Regions from separate parts of the Brumicola nitratireducens FR1064 genome, predicted to be linked through region 3. Evidence: predicted binding sites of a transcription regulator. Region 3 holds the regulator's gene; each other region holds the start of a gene.
The links. Region 3 encodes FliA, which starts transcription of late flagellar genes. Its sites were predicted from a motif close to CTAAAGNTNNNNNNNNNNNNGCCGATA; they were not measured.
Positions count from the first base shown of each region.

Region 1: a site for FliA is predicted at 1,485-1,511, ahead of pomA (flagellar motor protein PomA). Genes of this name have one in related genera too.
Region 2: a site for FliA is predicted at 1,685-1,711, ahead of GNIT_RS03930 (DUF5610 domain-containing protein). Genes of this name have one in related genera too.

Region 1 covers NC_016041.1:1,211,135-1,215,394, forward strand. The annotation lists gene dxs (1-deoxy-D-xylulose-5-phosphate synthase) at 1-83, opposite strand, end outside; gene GNIT_RS05285 (polyprenyl synthetase family protein) at 229-1,143, opposite strand; gene xseB (exodeoxyribonuclease VII small subunit) at 1,149-1,382, opposite strand; gene pomA (flagellar motor protein PomA) at 1,646-2,407, shown strand; gene GNIT_RS05305 (flagellar motor protein MotB) at 2,407-3,330, shown strand; gene GNIT_RS05310 (SAM-dependent methyltransferase) at 3,476-4,260, opposite strand, start outside.
Region 2 covers NC_016041.1:897,019-901,278, reverse strand. The annotation lists gene GNIT_RS03935 (RNA recognition motif domain-containing protein) at 1-387, shown strand, start outside; gene GNIT_RS03930 (DUF5610 domain-containing protein) at 420-1,655, opposite strand; gene trmA (tRNA (uridine(54)-C5)-methyltransferase TrmA) at 1,778-2,869, shown strand; gene fabR (HTH-type transcriptional repressor FabR) at 2,917-3,516, opposite strand; gene GNIT_RS03915 (acyl-CoA desaturase) at 3,630-4,260, shown strand, end outside.
Region 3 covers NC_016041.1:2,589,045-2,593,304, forward strand. The annotation lists gene GNIT_RS11165 (chemotaxis protein CheA) at 1-999, opposite strand, end outside; gene GNIT_RS11170 (protein phosphatase CheZ) at 1,012-1,770, opposite strand; gene cheY (chemotaxis response regulator CheY) at 1,801-2,184, opposite strand; gene GNIT_RS11180 (RNA polymerase sigma factor FliA) at 2,236-2,964, opposite strand; gene GNIT_RS11185 (MinD/ParA family ATP-binding protein) at 2,976-3,827, opposite strand; gene flhF (flagellar biosynthesis GTPase FlhF) at 3,824-4,260, opposite strand, start outside.

The sequences.
Region 1 (4,260 bases), 1.4 Mb from region 3:
AAAGAGTCTTTGGGTAACTTGCGCAACTCTTCTGGAATATTTGCTTTCGCTAAGTGTGGGTAGTCAGCTAGGTTTAACGTCATTATTTCTTTTATCTTCTGTCAGTGATACCGCGTACTCAGGCAATTGTAGCATTGTTGATGAGTAACAAAGGTGTCTATTTCTGTTCGTAAATCATTTGCTTAAAGGTGCACGCTGCATTTTTAAGCACGAAACTTGATTCCAGTACTAGTATTCTCGCGAGACCAAAAAATCGGTAAAGGCTTTTAATTGATCTGTATTGTAGGGCAAAGAGGCAATTGCTTGAAGTGCTTCATTGTGCAGCATTTGCAAAAAGCTTTGCGATCCCTCCAAGCCAAGGTGTGACACGAAAGTGTTTTTATTTAAATCAGTATCTGAACCCTGGGGTTTACCTAATGTTTCGCTGTCCGATATGACGTCCAAAATGTCGTCTTGTACTTGAAAAGCGAGACCAATCTTGCTGGCGTATTTCTGCAATAACTGAATATGTTCAATGGGTATACTGGGCGCTAGTATTGCGCCTAACGATACGCAAGCACTCAGCAATGCACCGGTTTTTAGTTGATGAAGCTCGGTTAACTCGGCTAATGATATTTCGTTACCGGTGGCAAGTAAATCAATGCTTTGACCAGCGCACATTCCGTTTACCCCAGACGCTTTGGCTATTACTTTTGCCATATCAACGCGCTTCGCTGAATTGTCTTTTGACAGTGGGTGATTCAGCACAATTTCAAAAGCGAGCGTTTGTAGTGCGTCGCCTGCCAAAATAGCGGTCGCCTCACCAAACTGTATATGATTTGTTGGCTTGCCGCGGCGCAGGGCATCATCGTCCATGGCGGGTAAGTCGTCATGGATTAAGGAATAAGCATGAATACATTCAATTGACATACTCGCCACATCAAGATCGTCTGGATTAGCGTCAAGCATATTTCCAACTATCGAAAGGAGCATTGGACGCATACGTTTACCACCGCTAAAAACACTGTATTTCATTGCTGTGATAAGTTCGTCAGCAGTCTGTGTTTGCTGGTCAATAAATAACGCTAGTTTGCGATCAATTCGTGTTTGCACATCTTGCTGAATGTTCAACAGTGCTATAGCGGAGGGCGAAGTGGACGACATTCTTACTAAAGCTCATCGCTTTCGAAATCAGCAAGTGTTTCGGTGCCGTTAGATTGCATCAATATCTGGACTTTTTGTTCAGCTGCCTTCAGTTGCTGCTGGCTTTGTCTTGCTAACTGAATACCGCGTTCGAACTTCTTCAAAGAGTCTTCCAAGGGAATATCACCTTTTTCCATTTCGACGACGATTTCTTCGAGCTCTTGCATGGCTGCTTCAAATGATGTTTTTTGTTCTGTCATTGACTTTAATTTTTCTGGCAAATGCTTGCGGAGAACCATAACTGAGGGGCGATTCAAGGTCAATTAATTTGCCCAAATATGCGTAAATATATTCCTTTGTTAGTAAAGCTTTTGGTATTTATGCCGTTAATACTTTTGCAGGCTGTGATTAGTCCAAAATACAAAGGTATTAAAGCCGATACCGCGATTTTTGGCGTTACGGGTAAACTGCAAAGCGTCAACACTATCAATTTTTTAAAAAGCAATTTTAATAGGAGCGAAACGTGGATTTAGCAACCCTCATAGGTATGATTGGTGCCATAGGTTTTGTCTTAATGGCAATGATCTTAGGCGGCGATTTGGGGATGTTTTTCAATGTACCCTCGGTTTTGATTGTTTTTGGTGGCTCTGTATTCGTTGTACTTTCACAATATCCACTTGGCCAATTTTTAGGCGCAGGGAAAGTTGCTGGTAAAGCGTTTATGTTCAAGATTCAAGCGCCTGAAGAGTTAATCCATAAGATTGTTGAAATGGCTGACGCAGCGCGTAAGGGCGGCTTTCTGGCCTTAGAAGAAGCTGTTATTGACAACGCATTTATGCAAAAAGGCGTCGACATGTTGGTCGACGGTCACGACGTTGAAGTCGTAAGAACAACAATGGGTAAGGATATTACGAATACGTCTGAACGACATGACGCAGGTTCGGTAATTTTTAAATCCCTCGGTGACGTGGCTCCAGCGATGGGAATGATCGGTACCTTGGTTGGATTAGTTGCGATGCTGTCAAACATGGATGATCCAAAAGCAATCGGTCCGGCGATGGCAGTAGCACTCTTAACGACGCTGTATGGCGCTTTTTTAGCGAACATTGTCTGTTTGCCAATATCTTTTAAATTGAGCGTGCGAGCGGCTCAAGAGAAACTTAATCAAAGTCTTATTCTGGATGGTATTTTAGGAATTGCCGATGGTCAAAACCCACGTGTTATTGAAGGTGTTTTGAAAGGCTATATTGCTGAAGGTAAACGCGGCACTGGAGAAACAGAGTAGTGGATGACGAATGCCCCAAATGTCCTCCCGCAGGACTGCCTGCTTGGATGGGTACCTTCGCTGACTTGATGTCATTGTTAATGTGCTTTTTCGTACTGCTACTTTCATTTTCTGAAATGGATGTGAGAAAGTTTAAACAGATAGCGGGTTCCATGAAGTTTGCATTTGGTGTCCAAAATAAAATTGAGTTGAAAGATATTCCCAAAGGTACCAGCGTTATTGCAATGGAGTTTCGCCCGGGGAAACCCGATCCAACGCCCATTGAAACAGTCCAACAAATCACACAAGAAATTACTAAACCTATGTTGAACTTCCAAGACGGTGAAGAAGATAACGCAGGTGGCAGACAAAAGCAGCGTGGTAGCTTTAGAGGTGGCCAATCAGCACAAACAGCAAATCAAACTGCGGCCGCAGCGGCCGCGGCCTCAAGCAAAGATCAAACAGATAAAAATACCAAAAAAATAGAAGATTTACTGCAAAAAGAAATTAAAGATGGCGCAGTAGATGTTGAAAATCTCGGACAGCAAATTGTTATTCGGATAAGAGAGAATGGTTCTTTTTCAGCCGGTTCTGCATTTTTACAACCGCAATTCAAACCGATTATTCGCGAGATTGGCGTCTTACTAGCAGACATGCCGGGCGAAATAGAAGTGACTGGGCACAGTGACAGTGTTCAAATTTCAAATGAACTATATCGCTCAAACTGGGATTTGTCAGCGCAAAGAGCAGTTGCTGTTGCTGAAGAGCTGCGAAAAGCACGTGGGTTTGATGAAGCCAGAATGAAAATCGTTGGGAAAGCTGCTACACAACCAATTGAAGCAGAAGATACACCTGAATCTCGAAACAAAAATAGGCGCGTAGAAATATCAATTATGCAGGGTAAACCGAAGTTTTCAGACCCCATATCAGTGCTGGAAAATTAAGTTTATTGAGTCTAAGAAAGGTTGTAGAGCATAGAGGGCAGTACACAAAATATATAAAGTAAGAAAGCCCTAGCAAAGAAGCGTCCAAATTATTGGTCACACTTCATTGTTAGGGCTTTTTGCTAATACGTAAAAGTAATTTTAATTAAGAGCGCTCTAGCTCTGCACGGTAATGTGGCTTGCTGATAACCAACTGAACCGTACTAATTGCGCGCTCTAAAAAACCACCTTCGCAGTAGTTTAGATAATATTGCCACATACGAGCGAACCGTTCGTCGTATCCATCTTTTTCAAGCGCTTCCTTACTTGCGTCAAATGCTATATGCCAGTCGTGTAGTGTTCTAGCGTAATCTAAGCCAATATCATGTAAGTCACGAATGTTCATGTCGGTACATTTCTTTAAAAACTTATTGATGGCAAATTGAGAAGGTAAAAAGCCGCCAGGGAATATATGTTTCTGAATAAAATCGACACTGTCTGAGTAACTGTCATAGCGACGGTCATCAATAGTAATGGCTTGCAAAAGCATGAGTCCGTTTGGCTTCAGCAACGAAGAACATTTTTCAAAGAAATTAGCTAGATACGCTTTGCCGACAGCTTCTATCATTTCGATTGACACTAATTTATCAAATTTACCTTCCAATAAACGATAGTCTTTTTTCAATAAGGTGATTTTCTCATTCAAACCTTCCCTACTTACCCATTCTTGGGCATAAGCATACTGCTCATCAGAAATCGTGGTGGTAGTTACTTTACAGCCGTAGTGCTTTGCTGCGTAGATGGCCAAGCCACCCCAGCCTGTGCCTATCTCCATTAAATGGTCGTTTTCAGATAGTTGTAACTTGTCGCAAATTGAGCGCAGTTTGTTCTCTTGAGCTTCAGCTAGCGTTGCTTCTGGCGTAGGGTAAATAGCCGAGGAATACATCATCG
Region 2 (4,260 bases), 1.7 Mb from region 3:
TTTTCAGCGGGAGTTCTTCTAAATGCTGTTTTAATCTTTATATTAAGCAGCATGACAAAATCTTCCTCTTCAGTAACCACAGCACCAGTAAGTAGTCCCACTACATCTGCATCTACTGACGTTGAATCTGATGAAGACGTTTCTACTTTATATGTAGGAAATTTGCCTTATCGCGCTAACGAACAAATAGTCAAAGAGCATTTTGAGAAATTTGGTTACGTTAGATCAGTAAGATTAATGAAAGACAAACGAACTGGAAAACGAAAGGGATTTGGATTTGTTGAAGTAGCAGCGCAGGAAGCTGATTCAATGATAAAAGAACTCAATGATTCAGAGTTTGAAGAAAGAACAATAAAAGTAAGGCCCGCTAAGGATAAAGTGGCTTAAATTTATTATTCATAGAAGTAAATAAAAGCCCGCTACTCAGCGGGCTTTTCATTTGTAGGAAGCTCGGGTTTATCTATGTTCAACCCTTCCAGAAGTTTTGCATTAAATGTGTGGAAACGATTGATCGCGGTCAAAATATCTGGCACCTGCACATCCTTCATCTCATTCACTAGGCTGTTTATAATCGAGTTAAAGTCTTCTTGAGACCCAAGCTGTTCATTGGCTTGCTTCATCCCATTTAATACTTTGTTTAAATATTCAGCTACGGCTTTCGGCGCTTTCAAATCTGTACTAGGCGCTTCTGAATATTGCTGCACCTCACCATACTTTTGAATTTTCTGTGAGCTTTCGACTTTAGTCAGCTGTAAAGCAAAGCTTTGTAGCTCCTTATTATCATAACCAATATCAAGTGCTTTTTCGTAAGCTTGTTCTATGTTTCCGCGATAAAACATATTAGCAACGTCATCGGCTTGAGCAACCAGGTCACCAATAGCTTTTAGTTCGCCCTCATCAAGCTCGCCTCTCACCTGTATCGAAAAGCTAGTTGTTTGTTGGTAAACAAATTTACTCTGTGAATTGCCGTTGTCTGCAGAAAAGCTCTCAGTTGAAGTATTTTCTCGCATTCCAAAACTAATTTGAACTTCATCACCGTCTCTTGTGCGCACAGAGAACTCGCTCAATTCAGCTTTCTGAATCGATAGAGAATTACTGACTATCGATGTGTTCTTCTCAGTTTTATCAAAGATACTGGTTTCAAGATCCTTAATTCCATCAAAAATAGACGCTTTACTGTTAGCAATTCCTTCTTTGACTTCATCAGTCGCTTTGTCGCCTAGTTCATCTTCAGCTAATTTAATGCCTTTGGACACACCATACCGAGCTTGTTCAAACAATGAGTTTAATTTGTCATCAGGTGCACCATCAGACGCCGCCTTTTTAATGACATTACCAACAAAGTTTAAAACATTGCGCGCTACTTCTTCAAAATCAAAAAGTGGCTTTTTAGCCTTCTGCTCGTCATCGTCAGTTTTCGCGCTTACATCGCTTGTTCGCCCTTCAATTGTCAGGCTTTGGCTAATAGACACGCCAAGTACTCGCGCGGCCACCTTTCGGTTATCCGAAATGTCTTGATTTGCGTTTGCAAAAGACTGTTGAAGCTCTCTAGCTTGCTTCAAACCATCCTGCTGCAATTGCTTGTTTAGCGCTACGTCAGGACGAACCACTTTTGGTTGTTCTGACTGTACAGCTTTAATTTCACCTAAATTCATTGCGAATACCTCTCTATCCTCAGCATCCTTATCGGCATGTAAAAATAAAACCTTTAGCTTTAACTTGGTAAATTTTTAAAAAACTTTACAATTCACGTTCAAGAATTAATTTAAGGAAATGCATGTCAGTCGATCTTAGCGAAAAATATCAACGTCAACTTGATGAGAAAACGAATAGAGTCAAAGAGTTACTCTCTACGTTTTATGAATCAACAATTGATATTTACGCCTCTCAGCCCAGTAATTTTAGAATGAGAGCGGAATTTCGGATTTGGCATGACGGGCCTGATACCTACCACATCATGTTTGATAAAGTGGATAAAGAACAATATCGAGTAGACCAATTGGCAGCAGCAAGTAAGGTCATTAACAGTGGTATGCAGATAATGACGGAAGCGTTTGCAGGAAACGAAGTACTCAGAAGGAAGCTATTCCAAGTTGATTATTTGAGTACGCTCACTGAAGAGCTTTTGGTAACAATGATTTATCACAAGCAGCTTGATGAAGAGTGGGAAGCTGAAATTCAACAATTAAAATCAGCCTTTCCTAAACATTTTAACGTTAACTTTATTGGTCGCTCGAAAAAACAAAAAGTTATGTTAGATAATGACTTCGTTATAGAGAAACTCTCAATAAAAGATAAGACATACCAATTTAAACAAATTGAAAATAGCTTTACGCAACCTAACGCAAAAGTAAATTGCAGTATGATTGAGTGGGCTATGGCGCAAGTGAACGACAAAAGTAGAGACTTGTTGGAGCTGTATTGTGGCTCAGGTAATTTTTCTGTCCCTTTGGCTAGCTGCTTCAAAAGCGTATTGGCTACAGAAATTTCAAAGACATCAGTTAACGCAGCTCAGTTTAATATAGCCGCGAACAACATTGACAACCTCGATATAGTGAGACTTTCTAGCGAGGAGTTTGTTGAAGCAATGACGGGCGTAAGAGAATTTAAGCGCCTAAAAGACGTGAATTTAAGCGACTATGATTTTTCAACCGTTTTAGTCGATCCTCCAAGGGCAGGTATAGACGACAAAACGATAGCGCTTATCCAGCGCTTCGATAACATCATTTACATATCGTGCAATCCACTCACCTTAGCGGACAATTTACAAGAACTCAGCAAAACACACAAAGTTAAACGCGCGGCGCTATTCGACCAGTTTCCATTTACAGAACACATTGAAAGTGGCGTTTATTTGGAGCGTCGCTGATAAAAATACATTCAGAGGAATAAATAAAGAACAAACGAGAGCCAGCTTTAGCGTAACGAGTACTGTAATGCACCAAGCTGCACAAAGCGGAGTTGAAGCTTGACTCGTTTGGCCGTTTCAGCAACTGAGGATTTGTCGGAATCAAGCGCCTCTGCGCCGGCACTGAATACAAGCTTCACCATAGCTTCCGCCTGCATTGTCGCAATTGCTCGCGGTAACCTTAACTGCAAAACAATATAGTCACTGAGCTCTTCAATAAAGTGCTGTATTTCTCTGGCAACAGCTGCTCGAAACGCGCCAGAAGTGCCCGTGTGTTCGCGCAGCAACAAACGAAAGACGTTTTTATTATCGGTGATAAATTCCATAAAGGTATCAACGGAAATGTCTATAACTCCGCCACCGGCCTCTATCCGCTGCCTGGCTTGGCGCATTAATTGGCGCAGCGCTAAGCCTGCCTCATCAACTAGTGTTAAGCCGAGGTCATTAATATCAGTGAAATGCCGATAAAAAGAAGTGGGTGCTATTCCAGCTGCGCGAGCTACTTCGCGCAAGCTCATAGCAGATAGACTTTTATCTTCATCTAATAAGCTAAAGGCGGCATCTACGATACGTTGTCTTGTTTGGAGTTTTTGTTCTTGTCTACTCATATGTACATAGAATACATCAAAAATTGTCATTTTAAGAACTTTATTTCTTGCCAAATAAGCCAACAAAAGTTAAGTTAGCGTACAGTTGTAAGCTGAAATTTTAAAGGTATCTCTTGAATAAACCTCCCATTATAATTACCAACGTATTAGTTTTTAGTGTTCTGACACTAATAGCACTGGTAGGGACACCAATGTGGGCACTAAGTTACGGATTTGACTGGGTCGAAATAGGCGCAGCCATTTTTCTTTTTTATTTTACCGGTATGTCGATTACAGCTGGTTATCATCGTCTTTGGTCTCACAAGACATATAGCGCACATCCGATAGTTCGCTTCATTTTGGCCGTCGGCGGTGCAATGACATTGCAAAACAGCATTTTACATTGGTCTTCAGATCATCGTGTTCACCACAAGCATGTTGATATTGACGACGCCGATCCGTACTCAGCGAGCAAAGGCTTTTGGTTTTCGCATATCGGTTGGATGCTGCGTGAATACCAAGCTACCCGATATGCAGATTACAGTAACTGCAAAGACTTACAAAAAGACAAAATTGTCATGTGGCAACATAAGTATTACTTACCTATCGTGCTGGTATCGAACTTTGGTATATGTATTTTGTTAGGTTGGTTAAATGGCGATATTTTAGGCATGGTGTTACTCGCCGGGGTGACTCGACTTGTACTGGTTCACCACGTCACGTTCTTCATAAACTCACTGGCACACATGTGGGGTTCTCGCCCGT
Region 3 (4,260 bases):
TGGCGCTTTTGCTGCTGGCGCTGGCTGCGCCTTAGCAGGAGCTTTAGCAACAGGCTTTGCATCATCTTTTGGCGCGCTCGGCGCTTCAGTTTTTGGCGCTTCAGGTGCTTTCGCTGCCGTCTCATTAGCCACAGATGCAATCGGCGACTTACCTTCGCCATGCAGCTGGTCAAGTAAGGCCTCGAACTCATCGTCCGTTATTTCATCAGGGTTACTACTAGCGCTTTCGTTCGCGTTTTTGTCAGTGCTACTGGCGACGCTCTGGGCTTCATTCTTCTCTTCAGCCTTGAATTGTCCCTTACCATGTAAATCGTCCAATAGGGCTTCAAATTCGTCGTCTGTGATGTCGTCAGCGCCTGAGTTCGTTGCTGCCGGAGCTGGTATTGGGGTTTCAACACTGTCAGATTTGGAAGGCCCTGAGCTACCGTGGAGCTCGTCTAATAAAGCTTCAAACTCGTCGTCAGTAATCTCATCAATATTAGCGTCAGCAGGCGCTTCGCTATTATCAATTGACTCATTATTTATTTCATTGATTTCATTGATTTCATCTTCAGTGTCATCAGCCGCGAGTTCAGCAACGTCAGTGGCAAAGATATTTTCATCGGCAGTTTCTGGCTTACTTAGTTTGTGTAAAACGGCGATAAGTTCGTCAGGAGCCGCTTCGAGAGCTTCCCGCTGCTTAACTTTTTCGAACATTTCAACAACAACGTCAGTTGCTTGAAGAATGACATCCATTAACTCTGGGGTCAGTGTTCGTTGACCATTGCGCATAACGTCAAACACGTTTTCTGCGCCATGGCAGATATTAACGAGTTCTGTTAACGCTAAAAACCCAGCACCGCCTTTGACCGTGTGATAACCCCGGAAAATTGCATTAAGTAAATCTGCATCTTCTGGCTTATTCTCAAGATCAACAAGCTGTTCTTGGAGTTGTTCAAGTATTTCTCCGGCTTCCACCAAGAAATCTTGCATTATTTCCTCGTCAACTTCAAACGACATTCGTCGGCTCCCCTAAAACCCTAAACTTGACAGCAAATCGTCAACGTCGTCTTGTCCACTTACTACGTCGTCTCGTGTATCTGCATCGATAATTGGCCCTTCGGCTTTTACTGTATCGGTCTGTTTCTTAGAAGTTTGAGGATTATCTTCCTCTAGCTGCAATTCTCCGACATCACCAAATGCCGTGAGCATTGAAACAAGGCTATCTTCGACTTCTTTAACCAGTTCTATAACGCGACGAATAACTTGCCCAGTGAGATCTTGATAGCCTTGAGCCATCAATACTTCGGTAAGCAATGAATTTAACGTTGCAGAGTCTCGGCTTGCATCTGTTATTAACGTATCAAGTTCTAAGCACAGGTGCTTAAATTCGCCTAACTCAATTTGGCGACTCATTAGTTTTTGCCATTCAGGCATGATGTTATTTAAACGCTGGTTCAAACCTTCCGCAAGTGGCATGCACTTTTCAACAGCATCCATCGTGGTGTTTGCCGCTTTTTCCGTCTCTTCAATAACATAAATTAAACGAGAGCGTGCGTCGGGAATTTCGTCCTGCATCAAATTAGCGATGCGTTCATCTATTTGGAAGTTATTCAGTGAGTCATGCAGTTGGCGAGTCAATTTTCCTACTTCAGAAAAAAGCTCGGTTGACTCTCGCATGGTGATTACATCTACCAGTGCGTTCGCCTTATCGCGATCGCCTTTTTCAAGATACTCAACTAGTAGTTTCGCTTCTTCTAGCGAAACTAAGTCTCTTTCGGTCGTTGTCATTCAACGTTACCCCATTAAGAAATATCGCTGTTAACCTAGACGTTCAAAAATCTTTTCTAGCTTTTCTTTTAGCGTTGCAGCTGTGAACGGTTTTACAACGTAACCATTTACCCCCGCTTGCGCCGCGGCAACTATCTGTTCTTTCTTCGCTTCTGCAGTGACCATTAAAACAGGTAAATGCTTTAAATTATCGTCAGCGCGGATTGCGCGAAGAAGATCGATCCCTTGCATACCTGGCATATTCCAATCCGTTACAACGAAATCGAAATCACCTTGCACAAGCATAGGCAATGCCGTATTTCCGTCATCTGCTTCTTGAATGCTAGTAAAGCCAAGATCTTTTAACAAATTTTTAATGATACGCCTCATCGTTGAGAAATCATCAACAACTAAGATTTTCATATTCTTATTCAAAACTGCCTCCGCTGAGGTACAAATTAACTACAAAAATAAAACGGAGAAAACTTAGTCGGCTGTACGCCATGACTGCATTTTCGACTTTAACTTTAACATTGCTTGACTATGAATTTGACTCACTCGTGATTCACTCACCTCGAGCACTTCGCCAATTTCACGCAAGTTTAACTCTTCGTCGTAATAAAGTGAGAGCACGATCGCTTCTCGCTCTGGTAATGTTGTTATCGCCCGAGCCAGCGCTTTCTGAAATGATCCTTGCACCATATCTTCAAAAGGACTGTCTGCTCCTTTCGTTGCGTCGGTGGTAAGAACGTCTTCACTTACGCCCAGATCTTCGATTCCAACAAGTTTACCCGCGTTAACTTCATTCAACATTTGATGATATTCCTGCACCGACACTTGCAGCCTTTCAGCTACGTCAATGTCGCGTGCGTCGCGGCCGGTCGCTTTTTCCACATCAGAAATAGCTTGCGTTATTGCTCGACTATTCTTATGAACCGAACGCGGAGTCCAGTCACCTTTTCGAATTTCGTCAAGCATCGAACCGCGAATGCGAATACCGGCAAAGGTCTCAAAACTTGCACCCTTGGAGCCATCAAAGTTTCTTGCTGCTTCCAGCAAGCCAATCATCCCTGCTTGAATCAAGTCGTCCACGAGAACACTTGCTGGCAACCTTGCCATTAGATGATGAGCAATTCTTTTCACCAAAGGCGCATGCCGCTCGACCAGTTGGTTTTTATCAATTTGTTGTTGATAGACTGCCACTTTGTTACTCACTGATTAGTTACCTACTCGTTTCTCGATACTAACTGCTCAATAAAAAATTCCAAATGCCCGCCGGGTTGCGCCGGTATGGGCCAAGTCATGGACTTTTGAGCTAGGTTAGTTATCGCCAATGCCGCAGGCGATGATGGATATGCATCAACAATAGCAGCTTGTTTACGTACTGATTTACGAATATTCTCGTCGAATGGAATCACTCCCACCAACTCTAATGCAACATCCAAAAATCGCCCTGTCACCTTGGAAAGCTTACTAAACAGTTCTTTCCCTTCCCTTTCACTTCGAACCATGTTCGCAACGATTTTAAATTTAAAAACGCCGTGCTCACGGTTCAGTATTTTTATCAATGCATAGGCATCGGTCAGTGAGGTAGGCTCGTCACACACAACGACAAGAACATCTTGTGCCGCCCGAGAAAAGCTCATGACCATGTCAGAAATGCCGGCTGCAGTATCGATTATCAACACATCTATTTCGGTGCGCAACTCGCTGAAGGCTCTAATAAGACCAGCGTGCTCTGTAGGACCCAACTCAGCCATTGACTTTGAGCCTGAAGTGGCAGGCGCGATTTTAACGCCGTGAGGACCCGTTACTAAAATGTCATCTAAGGTGCATTCGCCTCTGAGTACATGTGATAAATTTTTATCTACACGCAGTCCAAGTAAAACGTCAACGTTAGCCAGACCTAAATCGGCATCAAGCACAAGAACACGCTTGCCTTGCTTGGCTAAAGAGATGGCTAAATTCAAAGACACGTTGGTTTTACCCACACCACCTTTTCCACCTGTGACCGCCATGACTTTAATTAATTTGGACTTATTCATTTTTCTTAAGCTACTCGCTTGATCTTCTATCATCCTGCTCTGACACCCTCATCAGAATTCAATGGGCTAGTATGCGCCAAAGCATACTTTTTATAAAGTTTTGACGCTACCATTATTAAATTTTTTGCATCGGCAAGTTTTATATCTTCTGGCACTCTCTGTCCATCCGTTACGTAGCTTAGTCTAAGGTCGTTTTCGATGACCACACTTAGGGCCTCTCCAAGACTATAGCACTCGTCTAATTTACTGAAAATGCAGCCTGTAAGGTTTATGTTCTTATACGCTTGTATGGTTTGATGTAACACCTGATACTGCGCGCCTGCAGGCAATACTAAGTATTTTTTAATGTTTGCCGTCGTTTCTTTTTCATAATCATTTAACTGTGTCACTAAACGAGCGTCACGTTGACTAAAACCGGCGGTATCAATAAGGACTAATTTTTTGTGCCTTAATTGATAAAGTATAT